Linked DNA regions of Azoarcus sp. KH32C. The protein of the gene in region 3 interacts with the protein of the main gene of each other region in a pairwise test. Links are inferred from orthologs where the notes say so. Each region holds a gene or a part of one and is shown on either strand. Other genes may lie near its edges.

Region 1 (7,477 bases), 130 kb from region 3 along the record:
CGATTGCCACGAATTCGCAGGCCATGCCCTGCTCGATGAGACGCTTGATTTCTGCTGCTTCGAACATGTTGATTCCCTCAAGCCCGCAGTTTGTAACCCCGGGCGAGCATCGCCAGGGTCAGCACCGCGAGTAACACGAAACTGACGCTCACGACCGTCAGGCTCAGCCACGGCGACACGTCGGACTGGCCGAAGAAGCCGTAGCGGAAACCGTCGATCATGAAGAAGAACGGATTGATGTGCGAGACCTCCTGCCAGACCTGCGGCAGGGTATGGATCGAATAGAAGACGCCGGACAACATCGTCAGCGGCATGATCAGGAAGTTCTGGAAGGCCGCGAGCTGGTCGAACTTGTCGGCCCAGATGCCGGCGATCACGCCCAATGAACCCAGGATACCCCCGCCGAGGACCGCGAAGGCGACGATCCAGCCGGGCGACGAGATCGGCAGCGCGACAAAAGGTAGCGACACCAGCAGCACGCCGCAGCCGACGAAGAGGCCGCGCGCGACCGAGGCGATCACGTAGGCGGCATAGAACTCGCGGTGGGACAGCGGCGGCAGCAGCACGAAGATGATGTTGCCGGTGATCTTGCTCTGGATCAGCGACGACGAGCTGTTCGCGAACGAATTCTGCAACAGCGACATCATCACGAGCCCCGGTACGAGAAAGGTGGTGTAGGCGATCTCGCCGTAGACCGTGACATGACGCTCGAGGACATGCGAGAAAATCAGCAGGTACAGGATCGCATTGAGCACCGGCGCGCCGACCGTCTGGAAGCTGACCTTCCAGAAGCGCAGCACTTCCTTGTAAAGCAGCGTACGGAACCCGAGCAGGCGCGCCTCATGCATGGCTCATGACCTCCATGAAGACACGCTCGAGGTCCGCGTCGCCGAGCCGCATCTCGAGGATGCTCGCGCCGGCTTCGCGTACGCGCGCAAGCAGCGGTTCAACATCCTCGAAACGCTCCAGCGGGAACTCCATCCAGCCATTGCCGGCGCCGTTCGCTCCCAGCGCCACAGCGAGCTCGGGGCGGTCGAGCCGCAGGCCGAGGCTGTGCGTGGCAAAGCGACGCAACAGGTTGTCGGTGGTGTCGAGTGCGACGACGCGTCCCGCCTTCAGCATCGCGATGCGGCCACACAAGGCTTCGGCCTCTTCGAGGTAGTGCGTGGTCAGGACGATCGTATGGCCGTCACGGTTGAGCTTGCGGATGAACTGCCACAAGCCCTGGCGTAACTCGACGTCCACGCCGGCGGTCGGCTCGTCGAGCACGATCACCGGCGGACGATGCACCAGCGCCTGGGCAACCAACACGCGCCGCTTCATGCCGCCCGACAAGGTGCGCATGTTGGCGCCCGCCTTGGCGGTGAGATCCAGGTTCGTCAGGATCTCGTCGATCCAGTCGTCGTTGCCGCGGATGCCGAAATACCCGGACTGGATCCGCAGCAGTTCGCGCACCGAGAAGAAGGGATCGAACACCAACTCCTGCGGCACGACGCCGAGATTGCGCCGCGCATTGCGGTAATCCGTGACGACGTTGTGCCCCATCACTTCGAGGATGCCGCTGTCCGGACGGACGAGGCCGGATAGCGCAGAGATCAGCGTGGTCTTGCCCGCGCCGTTGGGGCCGAGCAAGCCGAAGAATTCCCCCTGCGCGACTTCGAGGTCGACGCCGGCCAGTGCCTTCAGGGTACCGTAATGTTTGGTAACCGAAACGATACGGATCGCGGGAAGCGTCATCGATCCGGATCGCTTTCAGGCCTGGGCCGGAATGAGTTCATCGACGCCGTACAGGGCGGCGAGACTGCAAAGCCCGCCTGGCATCCCCCGTTGCGTCAGGGTGTGGCCCGCGCCCCGCGCGGTACGCAACCAGTCGATAAGGACCGCGAGTGCAGCCGAGTCGGCCTCGGTAACGGCGGAAAGATCGATCGTGAGATCGCCCTTGCGTGCCAACTCGCGCCCGCGCTCGCGCCATTCGCCGACACTGGCAATCGTCAACGGCCCCTGCAGGGCCAGCACTTGGGCATCGGCCGGGCTCATGAACGCGACACGGCCTCCAGGTCGCGGTTCTTCTGCTCGAGCGAGCGGATCAGCCCGTCGACGCCGCCCACGCGGATTTCCTGGGCGAAGGTGCCACGATAGTTGGTGACGAGGCTGACGCCGGCCACGACGACGTCGAACACCTTCCAGCCGTCGGGAGTCTTTTCCAGCGAGTAGTCGATGCCGATCGGCTGGGAACCGGCTTGGCGGACTTCCGTCTGCACGCGCACCGAACTGTCGGTCTCCGCGAATTTCAGCGGCTTGTACTGGATCGTCTGGTCGCGATACTGCGTCAGCGCGTTGGAATAGGTGCGCACGAGCAGGGTGCGGAAGGCATCGACCAGCTTGTCCTGCTGCTCGGGCGTCGCACTGCGCCAGTCCTTGCCCACCGCCAGCATCGTCATGCGGCGGAAGTTGAAGTGCGGCAGCACCTTGTCTTCGACCAGGTTGATGACCTTGCGCGTGTCGCCCGACTGGATCGAGCGGTCCTTGCGGACGATCGTCAGCACGTCGTCGCTGACTTCGCGCACCAGCGCATCGGGCGCCTTCGCGGCATCGGCCGCATGCACGGCAGGCGCCAGGAAGAACAACGTGGAAAGCAGCAGGAAAAACCTTTTCATCCTTATCACCTCAAGGGGCGGCGCGATATCAGTCGCGGCGCTCGCCCAACTTCACCAATTCAAGATCACCCAGCGCGGCCTGCACGCCGACATCGGTGGCGTAGCCCGGCGGCAAGGCGGCGCCCCCGTTCGAATCGAAATCCTCGGCCGGTGGATTGCCGTCATAGACGCGGTAGCGACGCTGCTGCAGATAGAAGTCGCGCGCGTATGAATACTTGTCCAGCGTCCCTTCCTCGAGCGTCTTGTCGATGCCCAGAAGGTTCGCGCGCGCGTTGACGAGCCGCAAGGCGGTCAGGCTGTTCCGCAGCGCGATGTCCTTGATGGCCCAAACGTTGTCGCCAAAAGTCACATCGACCGGCAACACGGCCGCATCACGGATCGTCCGCGGCCCGAAGAAAGGCACGATGAAATACGCGCCCTCTCCGACCCCCCAGCGCCCGAGCGTCTGGCCGAAATCCTCGTCGTGCTTGTCGAGACCGACTTCGGTCGCGACGTCAAACATGCCGAGGATGCCGACCGTCGAGTTAACCACGAAACGCCCCCAATCGCTCAGGGCGTCGACCACCTTGCCTTGCAACAGATTATTGCCGCCAATCCACAGATCGCCGACATTCCCGAAGAAATTGCCGATCCCGGTGCGCACGGGCAGCGGCGTGGCGGTCTCGTAGGCCTGCGCGACCGGTCTCAGCACGGCCTCGTCGACCTTTTCGTTGAAACCGAACATCGCGCGGTTGTAGCTTTCCAGCGGGTCGTCCGGGTTCGCGAACTTCACGGAGCACGCGCCCAGCAGCAGCACGCAGGCGGAAAGCGCGGCCGTCAGGATCCGGTTGGGGGAGGATTTCTTGCTCATTCTTGTTCTTTAGTGGGCTGCCCCGTTCGCCGCAGGCGTTTCGGACGCCTTGCTGAACAGGAACTGGCCGATCAGCTTTTCCAGGACAACCGCCGACTGGGTGATCTGCACCGCATCGCCGGACTTCAGCGGCTCTTCGTCGCCGCCAGGTTCGAGCCCGACGTATTGCTCGCCGAGGAGCCCGGACGTCAGGATAGTCGCAATCGTGTCACGCGGAAACTGATAACGCGAATCGATCGAGAGGCCCACCACCGCGCGGTAACTCTTGGTGTCGAAGCGGATTTCGGTAACGCGCCCGACGACCACGCCGGCGCTCTTCACCGGCGCCCGGATCTTGAGACCGCCGATGTTGTCGAATTGGCCGGTTATCTGGTAGGTCTGCGCGCTATTGGCCGTGCCAAGATTGCCGACCTTGAGCGCAAGGAACATCACCGCGGCCATACCGATGACGACGAAGAAACCGACCCACAGGTCGAGCGTTGTACGGCTCATGACTGCCCTCGGAACATAAGAGATGTAAGCACGAAATCGAGCGCCAGGATTGCCAGCGCGGAGGTCACGACGGTGCGGGTGATCGCGCGGGACAGGCCTTCCGCGGTCGGCGTGCAATCGTAGCCTTCGAACACGGCGATCAGCGCAACGGTGGCACCAAAGACGAAGCTCTTGATCACGCCGTTCATGATGTCGAAGCGAAAATCCACCGCCGCCTGCATCTGCGACCAAAACGCGCCGTCATCGACGCCGATGAAGACGACGCCGATCAGCCAGCCGCCGAAGACCCCCATCGCGGAGAACAGCGCCGCGAGGAGCGGCATCGAGATCACGCCCCCCCAGAAGCGCGGCGCCACGACGCGGGCGATCGGATTGACCGCCATCATGTCCATGGCCTCGAGCTGCTCGGTTGTCTTCATCAGCCCGATCTCGGCGGTGACCGCGAGGCCTGCCCGGCTAGCGAACAACAGCCCGGCCACAACCGGGCCGAGTTCGCGCGTCAACGACAGCGCGACGAGCACGCCGAGCGCATCGCCCGAACCGTAGCGCTGCAGCGTCTCGTACCCCTGGAGGCCGAGCACCATCCCGACGAACAGCCCCGAGACAACGATGATCAGGAGCGACAGCACCCCCGAAAAGTAGATCTCGCGCACCGTCAGGTGCACGCGCGTCAGCGACTGCCCGGAATGACGCAGCAGCAGCATGAAGAAACGCGCCCCGAATCCGATTCGCCACACCGCCTCGGTGACCATGTTACCGAGACGACGCACGACATTCAGTATGCCGTTCATGCCCCCCTCCCGCCGATCAGGCTCTCTGCCAGCGGCTCCGCCGGGTAGTGAAAGGGCACCGGACCGTCGGGTTCGGCATGGATGAACTGGTACACCCACGGGTCCTTCGACGCGCGGAGCTCGTCGGGAGTCCCCTCTGCGACGATGCTGCCGTCGGAGACGAAGTAGATGTAATCGACGATCTGCAGCGACTCCATGATGTCGTGCGTCACCATGATGGTCGTCGCGCCAAGGGCGTCGTTGAGCTTGCGAATCAACTGGCCGATCACCCCGAGCGAAATCGGATCCAGGCCGGCGAAAGGCTCGTCGTACATGATCAGCATCGGATCGAGCGCGATCGTACGGGCCAGTGCGACGCGACGCGCCATGCCGCCTGACAGCTCAGCCGGCTTGAGCTGCGCCGCGCCTCGCAGCCCGACTGCATTCAGTTTCATCAGCACCATGTCGCGGATCAGGCTCGAGGGCAGGTCGGTGTGTTCGCGCAGCGGAAACGCGACATTCTCGAACACCGACATATCGGTAAAGAGCGCACCGAACTGGAACAGCATCCCCATGCGCCGGCGCAGCGCGTAGAGTTCGGCCGTCGACAGCGACGAGACGTTGCGGCCGGCGACTTCGACCGTGCCCGCAGTCGCGCGCAATTGGCCGCCGATCAGGCGCAGCAGCGTAGTCTTGCCGCAACCGCTCCCCCCCATGATCGCAACGACCTTGCCTCGCGGCACTTTCAGGTCGATTCCGCGCAGGACCTCGCGCTCGCCGTAGGCAAAGCGGACATCCTTCAGGCTTACCAGCAGATTTTCGGTTTCGGAGACCAAGTCCGGACGCCCTCGCGGAAACTCACAAACCATTAAGTTTAGCAGACGCAGTGCAGCAATCTGCCACCGTTGGGCAAATGTCGGCGTTGCAAGAGGCACGCACGAGGATTCCCCCGCGCCTCCCCATCGTCAGCCGTTGAGCAGGCGCGCTTCCGCCAGCTCGAGATCGGCAGGAACGCCGAGCAGGACCACGACGTCGCCCGCCAGCATCTGCGTCTCGACCCCCGGCAATACGCCGCGAATGTTGCGGCGCCGCACCGCAGAGACGGTCACGCGAAACTCCTCCAGCCCAAGCGCCCCGATCGTCTTTCCGACCGCATGAGCCCCGGCCGGCAGCGTCACGGTATGCAGGCGCATCTGGCCGGCATCCGGCCCATCGACCGCGTCGGAAGCACCGTGAAAGAAGCCGCGCATCAGCGCGTAGCGCTGGTTCCTGACGTCGCGGATGCGGCGGACCACGCGATTAAGCGGGACGCCGATCAACGCCATGGCGTGCGAGGCGAGCATGATGCTGCCCTCGAAGGCTTCGGGAACGACCTCTGCGGCCCCGGCCTGCTCCAGCCGCTCCATGTCTTTTTCGTCGCCGGCACGCGCGACGATCGGCAGATCCGGCCGCAGCGAAAGCGCGCGATGCAGCACCCGCAGCGCTGCATCGACGTCGGAAAACGAGATCACGAGCGCACTGGCGCGCATGATACCTGCCGCCATCAATGTTTCGTGGCGCGACGCGTCGCCGTAGACGACCGTATCGCCGGCCGTGCCAGCCTCGCCCACTCTTTCCGGATCGAGGTCGAGGGCGACGTAGCCGATGCCCTCCTGCTCAAGGAACCGCGCCATGTACTGACCACTGCGTCCGTAGCCGCAGATGATCATGTGGCGGGACGTGTTCATCGCCTGGGCCGCAACCCGCGTCAGTTCCATCGACCTCAACAGCCATTCGGACGCCACGAAGCGCATCACGATGCGATCGCTCGCCTGCACGACGAAGGGCGCGAGCAGCATCGACAGGACCAGCGTCGCGACGGTCACTTGCAGCAATTCGGGCGGCAGCAGCGCCAGGCCATCGACGTACGACACGATCACGAAGCCGAACTCTCCGCCCGCACACAGCCATAGGCCGGTGCGGAGCGCGGTCCCGGGCGAGGAGCCGAATGCCCGCGACGCCGCCACCACGATCGCACATTTGATCAGCAGCAGGCCCGCGACCATGCCGAGCACGGCCGGCAGGTTGGCGGCAATGAGCCGAAAATCGAGGAACATGCCGACGGTGACGAAAAAGAGGCCCAGCAGCACGTCGCGGAACGGCTTGATGTCCTCCTCCACCTGGTAGCGGAATTCCGTCTCGGAGATCAGCATGCCCGCGAGAAACGCCCCCAGCGCGAGCGAAAGCCCCACCTCCTCCGACAGCCACGCGAGCCCAAGGGTGATCAGCAGCACATTCAGCATGAAGAGCTCGCCCGAACGGCGCCGCGCGACAACCGTCACCCATATCCGCATCAGGCGCTGCCCGAAGACCAGCACCAGCGTTAGCAAGCCCGCCGCCTTCAGTCCGGCCAGACCCAGGGTGCTCGCCATTTCCGGCGCCGGGCGCGACAAGGCGGGGATCAGGATGAGCAGCGGCACCACCGCGATGTCCTGAAACAGCAGCACGCCGATGGTCTCGCGGCCGTGCCGGCTATCAAGTTCCATTCGGTCCGCGAGCAGCTTCGACAGGATTGCCGTCGATGACATGGCAAGCGCGCCACCGAGCGCGAGACTTCCGCCCCACCCTAGCCCGAAGGTCCTGCCCACCAGCATCACCAGTCCGATGCAGCCCAGCACCTGAGCCGATCCGAGTCCGAACACGATCCGCTTCATCGCCATCAAACGTGG
Region 2 (7,762 bases), 660 kb from region 3 along the record:
GAGACCGATGATGCCGCCGCCGATGACGAGCATCTTCTCGGGCACGAAGCGCAGTTCGAGCGCACCGGTCGAGTCGACGATGCGCGGGTCGCGCGGGATGAAGGGCAGGTGCACTGCGGCCGAACCGGCGGCGATGATGCACTGCTTGAACTTGATGACCTTCTTCTCGCCGGTCTTGTCCTGCGCGTCGCCGGAGGTGACTTCGACCTCGACGTGGTTCGGGTCGAGGAAGCTGCCGTAGCCGCGTACGACATCGACCTTGCGGCCCTTGGCCATGCCGGCGAGGCCACCGGTCAGCTTGCCGACGACCTTGTTCTTGTGGGCGCGCAACGCGTCGATATCGACGGTCGGCTTCGCGAAGCTGATGCCGGCGGCCGACATATGCTCGGCCTCGTCCATCACCGCGGCGACGTGCAGCAGCGCCTTCGACGGGATGCAGCCGACGTTCAGGCACACGCCGCCGAGGGTCGCATAGCGCTCGACGATCACGGTCTTGAGACCGAGGTCGGCGGAGCGGAACGCGGCCGAATAGCCGCCGGGGCCGGCGCCGAGCACGAGCATGTCGCACTCGATGTCGGCACCGCCGGCATGGCTGGCAGCGGTCGGAGCTGCAGCCGGAGCAGCGGCCGGTGCCGCCGGGGCGGCAGCCGGAGCCGGAGCAGCCGCCGGTGCCTCAGCCGCCGCGGCGCCTGCAGCCTCGACCTTCAGCAGCACGGTGCCTTCGGCAACCTTGTCGCCGACCTTCACCAGCACTTCGGTGATGACGCCGGCCGCCGACGACGGAACGTCCATCGTCGCCTTGTCGGACTCGAGCGTGCAGATCGCGTCGTCGACCTTGATGGTGTCGCCGGCCTTCACGAACAGCTCGATCACCGGGACGGAATCGAAATCGCCGATGTCCGGAACCTTGACTTCAACTTGGCTCATGGCGCGGCCTCCTTACAGCATGACCCGACGGAAGTCGGCCAGCAGTTGAGCGAGATAGACGTTGAAGCGGGTCGCGAGCGCGCCGTCGATGACGCGGTGGTCGGCCGTCAGCGACATCGGCAGGGTCAGGCGCGGCACGAACTGCTTGCCGTCCCACACCGGCTTCATCACCGACTTGTTGACGCCGAGGATCGCGACTTCCGGCGCATTGACGATCGGCGCGAAGTAGGTGCCGCCGATGCCGCCCAAGCTGGAGATCGTGAAGCACGCACCGGACATGTCGGCCGGGCCGAGCTTGCCGTCGCGCGCCTTCTTCGCGAGCTCGCCGGATTCGGCGGCGATCTCGAACACGCTCTTCTTGTCGGCGTTCTTGATCACCGGCACGACGAGCCCGTTCGGCGTGTCGGCGGCGAACGCGATGTTGAAGTACTTCTTGTAGATCAGGTTGTCGCCGTCGAGCGAAGTGTTGAACTCGGGGAATTGCTGCAGCGCGCGCACCGACGCCTTGATGATGAAGGCCAGCATCGTGAGCTTCTTGCCGGACTTCTCATACTCCTTGTTCATCTGGACGCGGAAGGCTTCGAGGTCGGTGATGTCGGCGTCTTCGTGATAGGTCACGGCCGGGATCATCACCCAGTTGCGGGCGAGGTTCTGGCCGGAGATCTTCTTGATGCGCGACAGCGGCTTGGATTCGATCTCACCGAACTTCGAGAAATCGACCTTCGGCCAAGGCAGCAGGTCCAGCCCGCCGCCCAGGCTCGCGCCCGCGGCAGCCGGGGCGGCCTTGCCCGGAACGACGCCGGTCTGCATCGCGCCCTTCACGAAGGCGGTGACGTCTTCCTTCAGGATGCGGGCCTTCGGACCGGTCGCCTTGACCTGGGCGAGATCGACGCCCAGTTCGCGCGAGTAGGCGCGCACCGACGGGCTCGCGTGGACCTTGCCGCCGAGCGTGACGGCCGACGGGGCCGCGGGGGCGGCGCCCTGCGGCGGCGCGGACAGTGCCGACTGGCTGAACGCCGCGGTCGATGCAGCCGGGACCGCGCCCGACGGGGTCGAGGCCGGAGCCGGAGCGGCAGCCGGTGCCGGAGCAGCGGCCGCGGCCGGCGCGGCGCCAGCGCCTTCGACGACGATCAACACCGTGCCCATCGACACCTTGTCGCCGACCTTGACCTTCACTTCCTTGACGACGCCGGCGGCGGACGACGGCACATCCATCGTCGCCTTGTCGGATTCGAGCGTCGCGATCGCATCATCGACCTTGATCGTGTCGCCGACCTTCACGAAGAGCTCGATCACCGGCACTTCCGAGAAGTCGCCGATGTCCGGCACCGCGACTTCGACCGGGCCTGCGGCGGCGGCAGGTGCTGCAGCCGGAGCAGAGGCTGGTGCCGGAGCGGCAGCAGCCGGGGCAGGGGCGGCAGCGGGCGCCGGCGCAGCGGCAGGCGCTTCGGCCTTCGCGCCGTTGGCCGTCTCGACCTTGATCAGCGCGACGCCTTCCGAGACCTTGTCGCCGACGCCGACCAGCACTTCCTTGACCACGCCCGCGGCGGACGACGGCACGTCCATCGTCGCCTTGTCCGATTCGAGCGTCGCAATCGCGTCGTCGACCTTGATGGTGTCGCCCACCTTCACGAACAGTTCGATGACCGGCACCGCGTCGAAATCGCCGATGTCCGGGACTTTCACTTCAATGATTTGGCTCATGTTCTAGTCTCCCTCGCTCTCTCAGACGCTCATCGGGTTCGGCTTGTTGGGATCGAGGTTGTACTTCAGCAGCGCGGCGGCCACTTTTTCGCGCTCGATCAGGCCGTCGTCGGCGAGCGCCTTCAGCGCGGCAACCGTGACCCAGTGGCGATCCACTTCGAAGAAGTGGCGCAGCTTCTCGCGGGTGTCGGAGCGGCCGAAGCCGTCGGTGCCCAGCGTCACGTAGGTGCCCTTGACGAAGGGACGGATCTGCTCGGCGAACATCTTGATGTAATCGGTCGAGGCGATCACCGGGCCGGTCGCGTCCTTCAGGCATTTCGCGACATGCGACAGGCGCGGCGCTTCCATCGGGTGCAGCATGTTCCAGCGCTCGGCATCCTGGCCGTCACGGGCGAGTTCGTTGAAGCTCGGGCAGCCCCAGATGTCGGACTCGACACCCCAGTCGTTCTTCAGCAGGTCGGCCGCGGCGATGACTTCGCGGAAGATCGTGCCGGAACCGAGCAGTTGCACGCGCAGCTTGCCTTCACCGCCCTTACGGAACGCGTACATGCCCTTGACGATGTCGGCTTCGGCGCCGGCAGGCATCTCGGGATGCTCGTAGTTCTCGTTCATCACCGTGATGTAGTAGTACACGTCCTGCTGCTCGGCGAACATCCGGCGCATGCCGTCCTGCACGATCACCGCGACTTCGTATTGGAAGGTCGGGTCGTAGCTGACGCAGTTCGGGATCATGTTGGCCATCACGAGACTGTGGCCGTCTTCGTGCTGCAGGCCTTCGCCGTTCAGCGTGGTGCGGCCGGCGGTGCCGCCGATCAGGAAGCCGCGGGTACGCTGGTCCGCAGCCGCCCAGCACAGGTCCATCGTGCGCTGCAGGCCGAACATCGAATAGAAGATGTAGAAGGGCACCATCTGCACGCCATGCACCGAGTACGCGGTGCCGGCGGCGATCCAGTCGGCCATCGCGCCGGCTTCGTTGATGCCTTCCTGCAGCACCTGGCCGGTCTTCGATTCCTTGTAGAACATCAGCTGGTCATGGTCTTCCGGCACGTAGTTCTGGCCTTCCTGGTTCCAGATGCCGTACTGGCGGAACATGCCTTCCATGCCGAAGGTGCGCGACTCGTCCGGGACGATCGGCACGACGTGGCGGCCGATCTGCTTGTCCTTGAGCAGGGTGTTCATGATGCGCACGATCGCCATCGTCGTCGACAGCTCGCGGCCTTCGCCCGAGGCCTTCAGCAGCGCGGCGAAGTTGTCGAGCGCGGGCACCGGCAGCGGATCGGCCTTGCGGCGGCGCTGCGGCAGGAAGCCGCCGAGTTGCACGCGGCGCTCCATCATGTATTTGTATTCGGGCGAGTCCTCGGCGAACTTCAGGTAGGGCAGTTCGGCGATCTTGTCGTCCGGCACCGGGATGTCGAAGCGGTCGCGGAAGCGGCGGATGGCCTCTTCGTCGAGCTTCTTCTGCTGGTGCGAGATGTTCATCGCCTCGCCGGCCTGGCCCATGCCGAAGCCCTTGACGGTCTTGGCGAGGATCAGCGTCGGCTGGCCCTTGTGCTCGACCGCTGCCTTGTAGGCGGAGAAGATCTTGAACAGGTCATGGCCGCCACGGTTCAGGCGCCAGATTTCCTCGTCGGTCCAGTCGGCGACCATCGCCTTCAGTTCCGGCGTGTTGAAGAAGTGCTCGCGCACGTAGGCGCCGTCCTTGGCCTTGAAAGTCTGGTACTCGCCGTCGACGCATTCCATCATGCGCTTCTTCAGCAGGCCCTTGGTGTCGCGGGCGAGCAGCGAATCCCAGTGCGTGCCCCACACGAGCTTGATGACGTTCCAGCCGGCGCCGCGGAATTCCGCTTCCAGCTCCTGGATGATCTTGCCGTTGCCGCGCACCGGGCCGTCCAGACGCTGCAGGTTGCAGTTGATCACGAAGACCAGGTTGTCGAGCTTTTCACGCGCGGCCATGCCGATCGCGCCCAGCGATTCGACTTCGTCGGTCTCGCCGTCGCCGAGGAAGGCCCAGACCTTGCGGTCCTGCGCCTTGGCCATGTCGCGCGAATCCATGTACTTCATGAAGCGCGCGGCGTAGATCGCGCACAGGGGGCCGAGGCCCATCGACACGGTCGGGAACTGCCAGAAGTCCGGCATCAGCCAGGGGTGCGGGTAGGACGAGATGCCCTTGCCGTCGACTTCCTGGCGGAAGCTGTCCATCTGGTCTTCGGTCAGGCGACCGAGCATGAAGGCGCGTGCATAGACGCCGGGGACCGAGTGGCCCTGGAAGAAGATCAGGTCGCCGCCGTGCTCGGCGGTCGGGGCGCGCCAGAAGTGCGAGAAGCCCACGTCGTAGAGCGCAGCCGCGGACGCGAACGATGCGATATGGCCGCCGACGTTGGTGTGCTTGTTGGCGCGAACGACCATCGCCATCGCGTTCCAGCGGATGTACGAATGGAGCTTGATCTCCATGTCCGGGTTGCCCGGGTACTTCGGCTGCTGTGCGGCGGGGATGGTGTTGATGTACTGGGTCGTTGCCGAGTAGGGGATGTCGATGCCTTCCTCGCGGCCGGCCTCGATCAGCTTCTCGATCAGGAAATGCGCGCGGTCCTGGCCTTCATTGGCGACGACGGCCTGGAGGGCGTCCAGCCATTCCTGGGTTTCCAGGGTGTCGGGGTCCGATTGCAGCGTTACGTTGGGTGTCGCGGCCATGCTCTGTCTCCTCAAACGTTGAGCCCAGCTGTTAGCGAATCCCGCTTTCGTGAAGCGGGCGAAGTTAAAACCGTGAGTTGCCGATTCCGATGATCAGCGACGGTTTTCACACTATAAAATCACTTTTCAGGATGCGCAATAACTTTTTTCCCCGAACGCTGCGCAGACGATGACGCGGCCGTTCGGTGGTTGGCGGAAAAACGTCCAAAGCGGGCGGCCGCAAAGGAGGCGAGCGAACGCCAACGGGCGCCTGCGAAGGCGCCCAAAACGGGGAAAATCAAGAAAGCGCGGAAAAGCGGAAAAAAATCGGCCGGGAGATGGAGAGGGAGGGAGAGGATTTTCTCCCGGCCGATCAGGAAAAGCGGCGGATGCCGCGCGCATCATTGGCGCGATGCCCGGCGGCGGTCCTCGTCGTAGGCGAACACGACTCGCCCATTCTGCACTTCGCCCATGAATATGTCATGGACGCTGTTGATGGTCTCGTGGCGTTCCTTCGAAAACGGGCGGTTGTAAGTCATGATGACCCCCTCGACCCTTTCTTGCAGGTTTTCGAGCGCCTCGCGGATTCGATCGCCGTCGGTGCTGCCGGCCTGACGGATCGCGGCCGCGAGCAGAAGCATGGAATCATACCCTTGCGCAGCGGCCGGTGGGACCGGAATGCGCGCGCTTCCGGTGGCGTTTTTCCATGCGTCGAGGAAGGCCTTGCGGCGAGGCGTCGTCGGCTCGGGGATGAAGGTCTGCGGCATGCGGGCGCCTTCCCCGTTGGGGCCGGCATTGTCGATGAAGTTCGACATCGCGAGCGTCCAGCTGCCGATCAGCGGCACATGCCAGTTGAGGCGGGCCATGCCGTTGACGATCTGCGCGAGCTCGGGGCCGATGCCGTAGGTGAGGATCGCCTCGGCGCCCGCCTGGCGCGCCCGGCGCAGCTGCGAACTCATGTCGGGCTGCGGGATCTGGAAGCGCTCGACGGCGACCGGCACGATGTTGCGCTCGCTGAGCGTCCTTTCGAGGTCCTCGCGGCCGAGTTGGCCGTAGTTGGTCGCGTCGTGGAAGATCGCGACGCGCCTGATGCCGCGGCGGTCGACGGCCTCGGCGACGATCATCGCCGCCTGCAGCGTGTCGCTCGCCGAGACGCGGAAGACGAAGTTGTCCGGGTGCTGCGGCGGCAGGAACTGTTTGGTGATCAGCGATCCGGTCGCCACCGAAGTAACGATCGGAATGCGCGCCTGCTGGTAGAAGCGCTGGCTCGCGAGCGCGACGCCAGTGTTGGCGATGCCGAGCCCTGCGACGACGTGTTCGCGGTCGATGAGTTCCTGCACGACCTGGGCGCCGCGCTCGTTGCGTGCTTCGTCGTCGCGTTCGACGAGTTCGACCGGGCGTCCGAGCACGCCGCCGCCGGCGTTGATTTCGGCCGCAGCGATGCGGATGCCCTCGCGCATCGAAATGCCCATCGGGCTCGACCCGCCCGTGAAGGGGCCGGACACGCCGATCCTGAGCGGGCCGGCAGGGCTCGCCGGGGCGGCCGCGACGGAGGGTTCCGCGAGGGATACGAGGCACAGAAGCGCAACCAGGAGGCGCAGCACGCTGGAATCACTCGGGTTGAAGAAGGATGGCCGCACAATGTACGGCCGATGGCAGCAGCGTAGAATTGGCGAAAACCCCAAGCCGTTCATGGACGATGTTTCCTGGTTGCCGGCCGCGAGGCGCTACGGAAAAACCCCGATTGCCGCTCGGCGCGATGCCATCGACAATCCCTCAAGGCATCTGCGGCGCTCTTACGCGCCTGTCCCGTTTCTCCCGATAGTCCCGATTTCGATGCCCCATTTTTCCGACTCAGGCCGCCTCGGCCAGGCCCGCTGGTACTGGACCGCCCCTTACGTCGCAGTCGGCATCTTCGCGCTGACGATGCTCGCGCTCGTCTGGCTGCTGCAGGCGCGCGACGTCGAGAGCCAGCGCAACGCCGTCGCCCGCGACGTGCAGTGGGCCGAGCAGACGATGCGTCTGCACATGCAGGCGACCGAGGAATTCCTCGGCCAGGCGGCCCGTGATCTTGCCGCCGATGCGTTGAATCTCGACGGCTTTCAGGTCCGCGCCAACCAGTACATCGCCAACAACGGCGAACTCGTGAACATCGTCTGGGTGGGGCCCGAGGAAGTCGTGCGCTGGTCCGCGCCGTTCGACACCACCGACTGGCTCACCGGCGACGCCTTGTCCGCGAATCAGACCGACGCCTTCTACCGCGCCCGCGACCTGGGGCGCGCCGCCTACGGCGAGGCTTACGTCAATCCGCGTAACCGCATGGTGCTGGAGGTCTACGTGCCGGTGCGTCATGGCCGCGAATTCCTCGGCGCGATCGTCGGCGTCTATTCGATCGACCGCATGGTGCGCCACCTCGTGCCGAGTTGGTTCGACGAGAAGTACCGCCTCACGCTGCTCGGTG
Region 3 (7,375 bases):
GCAGAAGCTGTCGACCACACCGGCCATTTCCGCCCGCAGCCCGATCCTTTGGCCGGCCAGTCCCGCCGGATAACCCGATCCGTCCAGGCGCTCATGATGACGGCTGACGATCTCGAGCAGGCCGGGCAGGCGATTGCCCGACTCCTCGATGATCCGCGTCGAGAATTCGACGTGCGCCTTCGCAATCTCCATCTCCAGCCGGCTCAGCCTGCCGGCCTTCTTCAGCACGCGCTCGGGCAGGCGCAGCTTGCCGATGTCCTGCATCATGCCCGCCACGCCCATCACCGTCGTACCTTCGTCGGAAAATCCGAGATGGCGAGCGAACACCATCATGTGCACGGTGACATCCAAGGCGTGGTGGTAACTGCTGCGATCGTAGCGTTTCAGGCGAATCAGCCATAGCAGCGCGTCCGGGTTGCGCTTGACGCTCTGCATCATGCTTTCGACGCTGCCGGCGACTTCCTCCAGGTCCGGCCGGCGATTTTCCCGCACATCGGTCAGGATCTGGTCGAACACGCTTTCCGCGTGCGCGAAGGTCGGCGTCGCCCGCAGCAGTTCGCGTTCGACGGACTGCGTCTCCGGGCGGTCGCCGCGGGCCTCGCCCGCCAGGCGCTGCACCGTTTCGGCATCGACCCTCCCCTTGCGAACCAGCGCCAGCACTTCGAGGAAGCCGGGCTGCTGGTCATCGGCCGGGCGCTCCTGGAACTGGATCGGGCGCCGGCCCACTGAGCGTCCCACCGTGGACGCCACATCTTCGGCGCCAGCTTCCGCGTAATGCTCGCCGATCGAACGGGTGCGGTCGATATAGATGAAGCGGCACAGCGAACGCAGCTTCGCGAGCGTTGCGTCGTCCTCGATCAGGAATCCCTGCAGCAGGAAAGGCGTCTCGATCCACGGGCGGTCCAGCTCGACGACGAACATGCCGACCGCGGCGTCTGCCGCTGCCACGAGTTCCTGTCGAGCCGTCGCTGGCGGCTTGGCCTTCTTCGCTGCCATCCGGTTCTCTCTTGTTCCGCGCGTGCCGGCCATCCGGCTTATCTATATAGTATGGCGCAAACCGCCGCCGGACGCCGCCTGCCATGCATCTTTGATCCCCCACGCGGGCGTGCGTACCGTCGCCCGCTGTTCTTTAATGAAGAATCCGCCCTTCGCGTAACAGGAGAAGGCCGCATGCGCGATCTTGCGTTGCCAGCCGAGTCGTCCGGGGCTGCCGCCGGAGACGACGACCTCCATGACGACGCCTTCGTCGAATCGCTCCGCCGCCAGATGTTGCGCTTTGCGACGCTTCAGCTGTCCGACCGCGATCTCGCCGAGGACGCCGTGCAGGAAGCCCTCGTCGGCGCACTGCGCAATGCCGCCTCCTTCAGCCGGCGCTCGGCCCTCCGGACCTGGGTCTTCGCGATCCTGCGCAACAAGATCGCCGACATCCTGCGCCACAAGGAGCGTGTCGTCGATGCCGGCAGTCTGCGGCGGGACGACGACGAGGAAGACGAGGACTTCTCGGCGCTCTTCGACCAGCGTGGCTACTGGCAGGCCGACAGCCACCCCGCCGCCTGGGGCAATCCGCAGGAATCGCTGCGCGAACAGCAGTTCTGGCGCATCTTCGAGATCTGCCTCGACGGACTGCCGCCCGGCCAGGCGCGCGTATTCATGATGCGCGAGTTCATCGAGCTCGAATCGAACGAGATCTGCGCAGCCGCCGGTGTCACCATGAGCAACCTGAACGTGATGCTCTACCGTGCCCGCATGCGCCTGCGCGAATGCCTCGAGCTGCGCTGGTTCGCCAATGGAGAACGGCCGTGCTGAAATGCCGCGACGTCACCCGCCTGTACTCCGAGTCGCGCGACCGTCCGCTGACGCTGCGCGAAAGGCTGTCGCTGAGGATGCACATCCTGTGGTGCGACGGCTGCCGGAACTTCGGCAAGCAGATGCGCTTCCTCAGCGACGCGATGCATCGCTTCGCCAAGGGCGACGGGGACAAGCGGCAGGATTAGCGCTCGGGCGGCGCAAGCGGAACCCGCAGCCGTTCACGATGCCGAATGGCTCTCTCCCGGAGTCCCCGAAGGAAAGCACATGATCGAGCTCTACTACTGGCCGACGCCGAATGGCCACAAGATAACGATGTTCCTCGAAGAGGCCGGCCTCGAATACCGCATCCGGCCTGTCGATATCGGCGCGGGCGACCAGTTCAAGCCCGAGTTCCTGGCGATTTCGCCGAACAACCGCATGCCCGCGATCGTCGACACCTCGCCCGCGGACGGCGGCGAGCCCGTGCCGGTGTTCGAGTCGGGCGCGATCCTTCTCTACCTGGCCGAAAAAAGCGGCCAATTCCTGCCGCAAGACCTGCGCGGACGCAAGTCGGTCACCGAATGGCTGTTCTGGCAGGTCGGCGGCCTCGGCCCGATGGCGGGGCAGAACCACCACTTCGGCCTCTATGCGCCGGAGAAGATCCCCTACGCGATCGACCGCTACGTCAAGGAAACGAACCGGCTGTACGGCGTCATGGACCGCCGGCTGGAGGAGCGGTCCTTCCTCGCCGGGGAGGACTATTCGATCGCGGACATGGCCTGCTATCCCTGGATTGTCCCCTGGAAGCGCCAGCAGCAGGATCTCGACGAGTTCCCGAATCTGCGCCGCTGGTTCGACGCGATCGCGTCCCGGCCGGCAACCGTCCGCGCCTACGCCCAGGCGGAGCCGTACGCCAATCGTCCCGCCGTCACCGAGGAAAGCCGCAAGCTCCTCTTCGGGCAGACGGCGCAGAGCATCCGCCAGCAGTCGGGGCGATAGCCGCGCTTGCGGGCCGATGCCGGCAATAAAAATTTTCTCGTTTGCCCGTACTTGAAATCGCTTGGGGCCGTCCCTATTATTAGCACTCGTTGGCAGTGAGTGCTAACGGCCGCGGCACCTCCCATCCCGCGGCCCGCGCGAATTTTCTGCGGGCACCGTTCCCGCACTGTTGAAACAATAAGGAGTGAGTCAATGAAGATCCGTCCCTTGCATGATCGCGTGATCGTCAAGCGCCTGGAAGCCGAACGCAAAACCGCCAGCGGCATCGTGATCCCCGACTCGGCGGGCGAGAAGCCCGATCAGGGCGAAGTCCTGGCCGTCGGCAACGGCAAGATCCTCGACGACGGCAAGGTCCGCCCCATGGCCGTCAAGGTCGGCGACAAGGTCCTGTTCGGCAAGTACTCGGGCCAGTCCGTGAAGGTCGAGGGCGAGGAACTGCTCGTCATGCGCGAAGAAGACATCATGGGTGTGGTCGAGGCCTGAGCCTCCCTCCGCCCTGACAAACGAATTCAAGGAGCAATGAAGAATGGCAGCTAAAGAAGTCAAGTTCGGCGATTCCGCCCGTGCGCGTATGGTCGAAGGCGTCAACATCCTGGCCGATGCGGTCAAGGTGACCCTGGGCCCGAAGGGCCGCAACGTCGTGCTCGAGCGCTCCTTCGGCGCCCCGACCGTCACCAAGGACGGCGTGTCGGTTGCCAAGGAAATCGAACTGAAGGACAAGTTCGCCAACATGGGCGCGCAGATGGTCAAGGAAGTCGCTTCCAAGACCTCCGACATCGCCGGTGACGGTACCACCACCGCGACCGTGCTGGCCCAGTCGATCGTCCGCGAAGGCATGAAGTACGTCGCCGCCGGCATGAACCCGATGGACCTGAAGCGCGGCATCGACAAGGCTGTCATCGCCACCATCGAAGAGCTGAAGAAGCTGTCGAAGCCCTGCTCGACCAACAAGGAAATCGCCCAGGTCGGTTCGATCTCCGCGAACTCCGACGCCGACATCGGCGAGATCATCGCCCGCGCGATGGACAAGGTCGGCAAGGAAGGCGTCATCACCGTCGAAGACGGCAAGAGCCTGAACAACGAACTGGACGTGGTCGAAGGCATGCAGTTCGACCGCGGCTACCTGTCGCCGTACTTCATCAACAACCCGGACAAGCAGGTCGCGATCCTCGAGAACCCGTTCGTCCTGCTGTTCGACAAGAAGATCTCGAACATCCGTGACCTGCTGCCGGTGCTCGAGCAAGTCGCGAAGGCCGGCCGTCCGCTGCTGATCATCGGCGAAGACGTCGAAGGCGAAGCGCTGGCGACCCTGGTCGTCAACAACATCCGCGGCATCCTGAAGACCTGCGCCGTCAAGGCCCCGGGCTTCGGCGACCGCCGCAAGGCCATGCTCGAAGACATCGCCATCCTGACCGGCGGCCAGGTCATCGCCGAAGAAGTCGGCCTGACCCTCGAGAAGGCCACCCTGGCTGACCTCGGCCAGGCCAAGCGCATCGAGATCGGCAAGGAAAACACCATCATCATCGACGGCGCCGGCGAAGCCGAGCGCATCGAAGCGCGCGTCAAGCAGATCCGCGTGCAGATCGAGGAAGCGACCTCCGACTACGACCGTGAAAAGCTGCAGGAACGCGTGGCGAAGCTCGCCGGCGGCGTTGCAGTGATCCGCGTCGGTGCCGCGACCGAAGTCGAAATGAAGGAAAAGAAGGCCCGCGTCGAAGACGCGCTGCACGCCACCCGTGCTGCCGTTGAAGAAGGCATCGTCCCCGGCGGCGGCGTCGCGCTGCTGCGTGCCCGCGCCAACCTGACCAACCTGAAGGGCGACAACCACGACCAGGACGCCGGCATCAAGATCGTGCTGCGCGCGATGGAACAGCCGCTGCGCGAAATCGTCGCGAACGCCGGTGACGAGCCCTCCGTGGTCGTCAACAAGGTTGTCGAAGGCACTGGCAACTTCGGCTACAACGCCGCGACCGGCGAGTACGGCGACATGGTCGAGATGGGCGTGCTGGACCCGACCAAGGTCGAGCGCACCGCGCTGCAGAACGCCGCTTCGGTTGCCGGTCTGATGCTCACCACCGACTGCATGGTCGGCGAGCTGCAGGAAGACAAGCCCGCGATGGGCGGCATGCCCGGCGGCATGGGCGGCATGGGTGGCATGGACATGGGCATGTAATGCCCCGCTGATCCCTGCGATCATCGTCCGGGCGTTCGCGCCCGGCACGGACGGCCCCGCTTCGGCGGGGCCGTTTGCTTTTGGGGGCTCTCAGGACGTGCGAAATGCATTGGCGCGGGCACTGCAATGCGCGCAACATGCGGGGAAGCGTGTGATAATTACTCAGATATCCGAAAAGGCGGTCCGGAGCATCTGGCTGGTTGGCCGGACGCTCCGGGGGCGGAACGCGCTGGCGGCGGGTTCCGTCTCGTGACCGGTAAAAGGAGAACAGCGGGTGTGAATCTAGGCGTGCCCGCTTACACGCAACTTACATCCTGATTCCAATGCGGATTCTTCTGGCTGAAGATGATTTCGTCATCGCTGACGGTCTGGGCCGCGCCCTGAGGCGAAGCGGCTTTGCGGTCGATCACGTGGCGACCGGCGCCGATGCGGATACCGCTTTGGCATCGCAGCCGTTCGATCTGCTGATCCTCGACCTCGGCCTGCCGAAGCTGCCCGGCATCGAAGTCCTCAAGCGCCTGCGGGCGCGCAAGTCCGCAATGCCGGTGCTGATCCTCACCGCGCAGGACGGTGTCGACGATCGCGTGCGGGGTCTCGATGCCGGTGCCGACGATTACCTCACCAAGCCCTTCGCATTGCCCGAGCTCGAGGCGCGCGTGCGCGCGCTGACGCGCCGCGGCACCGGGCAGGCGCGCTGCATCGAGGTCGGGAGTCTCTCGTACGACCAAGCCGACCGGGTCGTGAAGATCAACGGCCAGGTGGTGGAGTTTTCCGCGCGCGAGGTCGGCCTGCTGGAAGTGTTCATCCTGCGGGTGGGGCGTCTCGTCAGCAAGGATCAGCTCGTCGATCACCTGTGCGGCTGGGGCGAAGAGGTGTCGAGCAACGCGATCGAGGTATATGTCCATCGCCTGCGCAAGAAGCTCGAAGACAGCGGCGTGCGGATCGTGACGGTGCGCGGCCTCGGCTATTGCCTGGAAACCGTGGATGCTGCCCAGGCGGCGAAGGGCTGAACGGGCGGCCGGGGCGACGCGTGTCCCGGGCCAGCCGAATTCACTGTTCGGCGAGATCCTCGACTGGATGCTCGCGCCGTTGCTCTTCCTGTGGCCGATCTCCATCATCGTCACCCATAACGTCGCGGACAGCATCGCGAACCAGCCGTACGACCGTGCTTTAGCGGACAGTGTGCGGGCGCTCGCCCGGCTCGTAACGCTCGAGGACGGCAAGGTCGCGGTGCATTTCCCGGCCCCGCCGCGCGCGATGTTCCGCGCCGACCAGGACGACGTCGTCTACTACCAGGTCGCGAACGAAAGCGGCGAGTTGATCACCGGGGATCGCGAGATCGGCTGGATCGCGCCGCCGGCCACCGTGCTGCCCGAGGACGTGATTTATCGCGACGACGTGATCGCCGGGGAAGAGGTGCGTGTCGCCTACCAGTTCCTGCGGCCGTGGCCCGAGCCTGCGAGCCCGCTGGTGCTCGTGCAGGTCGCCGAGACCCGCAACAAGCGTAGCGACCTCGCCTCGCGCGTCGTCACCGGCGTGCTGTTGCCGCAGTTCGCGATCATCCCGCTGGCGGTGGTGCTCGTGTGGGTCGGCCTGACGCGTGGCATCGCGCCGCTCAACCGCCTGCAGAGCCTGATCCGCCGGCGGCGGCCGACCGACCTGTCGCCGATCGAGCCGGCGAGCGTTCCGGAGGAGGTGCGCCCGCTGATCGTCTCCTTCAACGACATGATGGCGCGGCTCGAAGAGAACCTGCATGCCCAGCAGCGCTTCATCGCCGATGCGGCCCATCAGATGCGCACGCCCTTGACCGGTTTGCGCATGCAAACCGAACTCGCGCTGCTCGAAACCGATCCGGACGCCTTGCGCAATTCGCTCTCGCATATCGCAAAGAGCACGGAGCGCGCCGGCCACCTGATCAATCAGCTTTTGTCGCTCGCGCGCGCCGAAGCGAGTTTCGAGAAGCTGTATGCGGTCGAGCAGGTCGACCTGCGGGCGATCGTGCGCGACGTCGCGCTCGAGCTCTTTCCCCGCGCCCAGGCGAAGAGCCTCGACCTCGGCGTCGAGGGCGGCGCGGAGGCGCTGCTCGTCGAGGGGAACCCAGTGCTGCTGCGGGAGATGGTCAAGAACGTCATCGACAACGCCATCAAGTACACGCCTCCGGGCGGCAGCGTCACCGCGCGGGCGCGGCACGCAGGGGCGCCCATCTTCGAAGTCGAAGATACGGGCATCGGCATCCCGGAGGCCGATCGCGAACGAGTATTCGAGCGCTTCTATCGTGTGCTCGGCAGCGGCGAGGACGGCTCCGGCCTGGGCTTGCCCATCGTGCGCGAGATTGCCGAGCTGCACCGCGCGACCGTGACCCTGAACGCAAACCCACGAGGGCAGGGCACCCTCGTTCAGGTCGTCTTCCCTCGC
Region 4 (4,137 bases), 2.5 Mb from region 3 along the record:
ACGTCCTTGCGCGGATCCTTGCCGAAGAACTCCTTGACCTTGTCTTGAACCTTCGGCATGCGCGTCTGGCCGCCGACGAGGATCACGTCGTCAATGTCCGAGACCTTGATGCCGGCGTCCTTCAGTGCGATGCGGCAGGGTTCGATCGTACGCTCAATGAGGTCGTCGACCAGCGATTCGAACTTGGCGCGGGTGATCTTGATCGCCAGGTGCTTCGGGCCAGTCGCGTCGGCCGTGATGTAGGGCAGATTCACTTCGGTCTGCTGCGACGACGAGAGCTCGATCTTGGCCTTTTCGGCGGCTTCCTTCAGGCGCTGCAGCGCGAGCACGTCGTTCTTGAGGTCGACGCCCTGGTCCTTCTTGAACTCGGTGACGATGTAGTCAATCAGGCGCTGGTCGAAGTCTTCGCCGCCGAGGAAGGTGTCGCCGTTGGTCGCGAGCACTTCGAACTGGTGTTCGCCGTCGATGTCGGCGATCTCGATGATCGAGATGTCGAAGGTGCCGCCGCCGAGGTCATACACGGCGATCTTGGAGTCGCCCGGCTTCTTGTCCATGCCGAAGGCGAGGGCGGCCGCGGTCGGCTCATTAATGATGCGCTTGACTTCGAGGCCGGCGATGCGGCCTGCGTCCTTGGTGGCTTGGCGCTGGCTGTCGTTGAAGTAGGCGGGAACGGTGATGACGGCCTCGGTGACTTCCTCGCCGAGGTAGTCTTCCGCGGTCTTCTTCATCTTGCGCAGCACTTCGGCCGAGACCTGCGGGGGGGCGATCTTCTTGCCGCGCACTTCGACCCAGGCGTCGCCGTTGTCGGCCTTCGCGATTGTGAAGGGCATCAGGTCGATGTCCTTCTGCACTTCCTTCTCTTCGAAGCGGCGGCCGATCAGGCGCTTGACGGCGAACAGGGTGTTCTTGGCGTTGGTGACGGCCTGACGCTTCGCGGGGGCACCGGTGAGGATCTCGCCGTCTTCGGCGTAGGCGACGACGGAGGGGGTGGTGCGCGCACCTTCCGAGTTTTCGATGACCTTGGGCTTGCCGCCTTCCATCACGGAGACGCAGCTGTTGGTGGTGCCCAGGTCGATGCCAATGATCTTGCCCATATCTGTTCCTTTTCAGTCTGTGGCGAAGGTGTTGTCGCGGTTCGCGACCTTTACGCCTCACCGGAAGTTCGGTTGTTCGTTAGATGCGGGTTGGCTCCGCGTTTTCAAGGTGTCGTCAGGCGCTTTTTGCCTTCGAGACCACGACCATCGCGGGACGCAACACGCGCTCGTTGAGCATGTAGCCCTTTTGCAGGACCTTGATCACGGTGTTCGGCTCGACGTCGGCCTCTTCCATGCCAATGGCCTGGTGGCGGTTAGGGTCGAAGCGGCTGCCGACCGGATTTTCGTCGGCGACGCCAGCAGCCTGGAACGCGGAGGTGAGTTGCTTCAGGGTGAGGTCTACGCCAGCGCGCAGGCTCTCGAGCGTCTGGTTCTCGACTGCAAGGGCGGCTTCGAGGCTGTCCTTGACGGGCAGCATCGCGTTAGCAAATTTTTCGGCGGCAAACTTCGAGGCCTTGGCGATGTCTTCCTGAGCGCGGCGACGAATGTTTTCGCCTTCGGCCTTGGCGCGAAGCCAGGCGTCGTAGTGTTCGGTAGCCTTCAATTCGGCCTGGCGCAGGGTTTCCTCAATGCTCGGCATCGTATCCGGCTGGGTTGCGGCGCCCTGATCGTTCGACTGGGGGGGGGCGGATTGCGAGGTCGCGACATTCTCCGGCAGTTCGCCCTGGATGTCGGCGGACGGCTTGTTTTCCTGCATGGGTCGAAACTCCCTGTCTTCATTAACGTTTGCGAAGTGGGGACGGGGTCGCCTTTTTCAAGGGGAGATCCAAAAAAATGTTTCGTGTGTTGCCGATGCCGGGGCGGCTGTGTCAGGATTGACCAATCCTCATAACTCATTGAGCATGATTGCGGGAACGTACGGATCGGCGATGAGCGATATTCCCCGGACAATCGGCAAGTACCGCATCGTGAAGGAGGTCGGGCGCGGTGCGACGGCGGTCGTCTACATGGGCGAATCGCCGGATTGGCCGGAGCCCGTGGCGATCAAGCTGATCCGCTTCCAGGACCGGAGCCGCGACGAGGCAAAGTGGAACCGGCGCCTGCTCAAGTTGCTGAAGGCGGAGAAGGCGGTCGCAAGCCGTCTGGACCACCCCCACATCATCCGCATCCACGAGGCCGAAGTGGAGCCATCCCAGGCTTACGTGGTGATGGAGTATTTTCCCGGCGAGTCGCTGGAGCGGTTCTGCGGTTTCGAGCGGATGTTGCCCGTCCACCGCGCGATCGGCATCGTGTTCAAGTGCTGCATGGCGCTGGATTACGCATATCGTCAGGGGATCGTGCATCGTGACATCAAGCCGGCGAACATCCTGGTCGATGATCGCGACAACGTGAAGATCACCGATTTCGGTTTGGCGCTCAACATCAACAAGAAAGTGGAGGCGGACTCGACCTTCATCATGGGGGTGGGCTCGCCTGCCTATATGAGCCCTGAGCAGATCAAGGGCTATCCGCTGAACCAGAAGACGGACCTGTATTCGCTCGGAGTGGTGCTCTTCCACCTCCTGACGGGACGCTTGCCGTTCCGGGCGAGCAATCCGGCGCAGCTGATCTACAAGATCATCAATGCTGATCCTCCGCGGGTGTCGCAGCTCAATCCGGAACTGCCCGAGCAGATGGACGCCGTGATCCGCAAGGCACTCGAGAAGGATCTGTATTCCCGTTACAAGAACGGGGCGGAGTTCGCCAAGGACCTCACCGCGGTACGTTTCCAGATCGTCGACGATCGTTACGTTCCGCCCGATACCACGCGCTTTTCGCAACTGCGCAAGCTCAGTTTCTTCACCGAGTTCGGTGATGTCGAGCTGTGGGAAGTGCTGAGAATCTGCTCCTGGCGTGCCGCCGAGCCTGGCGCGCTGCTGATCCGCGAAGGGGATGCCGATCAGCGTTTCGGGATCCTCATCGAGGGCGAGGTGGAAGTCTCCGTTGAGGGGCGGCGGGTGTCCTGTCTTGGTCCGGGTGAAGTATTCGGTGAACTGGCCTGGCTCGACAATATCGATCACCGGCATCCGATGTCGATCGTTGCCACTGCCCGCTGCGCGTATGCCGAAATCCATCCCGCTGCGCTTGCACTGGCGACCGACGAACTGCGGGAGTTGTTCCGTACGACCTTGTCGACGGTCGTGGCCAAACGTCTCGGCGCCGCGGCGCGGGCACTCGCTCAGCATGGCGAACCGGCTGCGGCCGGGCAAATCACCGCGACCACGATTCTCGACCTGCAACTGGTCGAGGATTGAGCGGGGCCGGCTGTCGCTAGACGCTCAGATCGATCTGGTTGACGGTTCCCGCGCTTCCATCTTCATGGAGATAGACGCCGCTGGTGCGCATTTCGCCAAGGCTGTTGTTGGCCGCCCCGCGCAAGGAAAACGGCGTTGCCACATTGCCCAGATAGAGCGCGCCCACGCCGGCTTCGGCGGCAGTCTTGAGGCTTCCTGCGCCTTCCGTCGCGGGTGACCATACGCGCAGTTGGCCAAAAGCGGCATCGGACTCGTCGATCCAGCCGTTCTTATCGCTGTCGAGCGCGGCGAGTTCACCGAAGCCGCTGCCGGTCGAGGGGCCAAACAATTCGCCGCCGTCGTCGATGCGCCCGTTGTCGTTACGATCGATTGCGAGATAACCGGTGCCGCCTGCGAGCATCGGGAGGGATTCGGCAGTGCCGTCGGCGTCGAGGTCGAAGGAAAAGCGTGTATCCGAGAGCGCGGCGGCGGGACCTGCGAAGTCGAGTACGAGCGGATCCTTCATCTGCGCGTCGCCCAGACGCATCTGTACATCCTTGGTTTCGCTGTAGTTGCGCTCCATGGAAAGGTCGAGCTTGAAGCGGATCTCCTGCCCGTCGGCCGTCTTGACGGTGCCTTGCGCAGCGAATCGTGTCTGTTCGTGTTCCTGATACTTGGCGTGGTACTGGTAATCGACGCCGAATCTGGCTCGGCGCGGCCCTTGTTGCTGTGCCGGCGCTGGCGCGTCGGGCACCGTGGGGGCGGCGGGGGCTGCGTCCGGGCGCAGGTCCTTCGCGTCGACGGTCTTGACCGATTTTCCGGTCAGGGCT

The links.
Region 1: the proteins of groL (region 3) and AZKH_RS03670 interact in binary tests that used the Escherichia coli proteins (3 or more experiments, as listed by UniProt). The link is inferred for Azoarcus sp. KH32C from one-to-one orthologs.
Region 2: the proteins of groL (region 3) and aceE interact in binary tests that used the Escherichia coli proteins (3 or more experiments, as listed by UniProt). The link is inferred for Azoarcus sp. KH32C from one-to-one orthologs.
Region 4: the proteins of groL (region 3) and grpE interact in binary tests that used the Escherichia coli proteins (3 or more experiments, as listed by UniProt). The link is inferred for Azoarcus sp. KH32C from one-to-one orthologs.

Annotation. Positions count from the first base shown.
Region 1 is NC_020516.1:818,306-825,782, reverse strand. The notes cover bases 3,713-6,686. They hold AZKH_RS03670 (ABC transporter ATP-binding protein), read right to left. Parts: upstream 5,639-6,686; coding sequence 4,787-5,638; downstream 3,713-4,786. Other genes in these bases: AZKH_RS03665 (monovalent cation:proton antiporter-2 (CPA2) family protein), read right to left, coding at 5,735-6,686; mlaE (lipid asymmetry maintenance ABC transporter permease subunit MlaE), read right to left, coding at 3,996-4,790; mlaD (outer membrane lipid asymmetry maintenance protein MlaD), read right to left, coding at 3,713-3,999. In the rest of the region: AZKH_RS03710 (BolA family protein), read right to left, coding at 1-67; AZKH_RS03705 (ABC transporter permease), read right to left, coding at 78-848; AZKH_RS03700 (ABC transporter ATP-binding protein), read right to left, coding at 841-1,737; AZKH_RS03695 (lipid asymmetry maintenance protein MlaB), read right to left, coding at 1,753-2,037; AZKH_RS03690 (phospholipid-binding protein MlaC), read right to left, coding at 2,034-2,657; AZKH_RS03685 (VacJ family lipoprotein), read right to left, coding at 2,686-3,507; more of mlaD, read right to left, coding at 3,517-3,712; more of AZKH_RS03665, read right to left, coding at 6,687-7,477. UniProt on the Escherichia coli protein: Part of the ABC transporter complex MlaFEDB, which is involved in a phospholipid transport pathway that maintains lipid asymmetry in the outer membrane by retrograde trafficking of phospholipids from the outer membrane to the inner membrane.
Region 2 is NC_020516.1:1,608,392-1,616,153, forward strand. The notes cover bases 2,453-5,711. They hold aceE (pyruvate dehydrogenase (acetyl-transferring), homodimeric type), read right to left. Parts: upstream 5,323-5,711; coding sequence 2,653-5,322; downstream 2,453-2,652. Other genes in these bases: aceF (dihydrolipoyllysine-residue acetyltransferase), read right to left, coding at 2,453-2,631; AZKH_RS07125 (ABC transporter substrate-binding protein), read right to left, coding at 5,703-5,711. Also shown: lpdA (dihydrolipoyl dehydrogenase), read right to left, coding at 1-927; more of aceF, read right to left, coding at 940-2,452; more of AZKH_RS07125, read right to left, coding at 5,712-6,905; AZKH_RS07130 (PAS domain S-box protein), read left to right, coding at 7,138-7,762. UniProt on the Escherichia coli protein: Component of the pyruvate dehydrogenase (PDH) complex, that catalyzes the overall conversion of pyruvate to acetyl-CoA and CO(2).
Region 3 is NC_020516.1:948,586-955,960, forward strand. Bases 2,765-5,636 are described here. They hold groL (chaperonin GroEL), read left to right. Parts: upstream 2,765-3,313; coding sequence 3,314-4,960; downstream 4,961-5,636. Other genes in these bases: AZKH_RS04305 (glutathione binding-like protein), read left to right, coding at 2,765-2,787; groES (co-chaperone GroES), read left to right, coding at 2,980-3,270; AZKH_RS04320 (response regulator transcription factor), read left to right, coding at 5,284-5,636. Also shown: AZKH_RS04290 (HD-GYP domain-containing protein), read right to left, coding at 1-996; AZKH_RS04295 (RNA polymerase factor sigma-70), read left to right, coding at 1,171-1,806; AZKH_RS04300 (zf-HC2 domain-containing protein), read left to right, coding at 1,800-1,994; more of AZKH_RS04305, read left to right, coding at 2,074-2,764; more of AZKH_RS04320, read left to right, coding at 5,637-5,970; AZKH_RS04325 (sensor histidine kinase), read left to right, coding at 5,945-7,375.
Region 4 is NC_020516.1:3,465,980-3,470,116, reverse strand. Bases 1-2,874 are described here. They hold grpE (nucleotide exchange factor GrpE), read right to left. Parts: upstream 1,792-2,874; coding sequence 1,210-1,791; downstream 1-1,209. Other genes in these bases: AZKH_RS15295 (serine/threonine-protein kinase), read left to right, coding at 1,964-2,874; dnaK (molecular chaperone DnaK), read right to left, coding at 1-1,094. Also shown: more of AZKH_RS15295, read left to right, coding at 2,875-3,328; AZKH_RS15290 (hypothetical protein), read right to left, coding at 3,345-4,137. UniProt on the Escherichia coli protein: Participates actively in the response to hyperosmotic and heat shock by preventing the aggregation of stress-denatured proteins, in association with DnaK and GrpE. It is the nucleotide exchange factor for DnaK and may function as a thermosensor.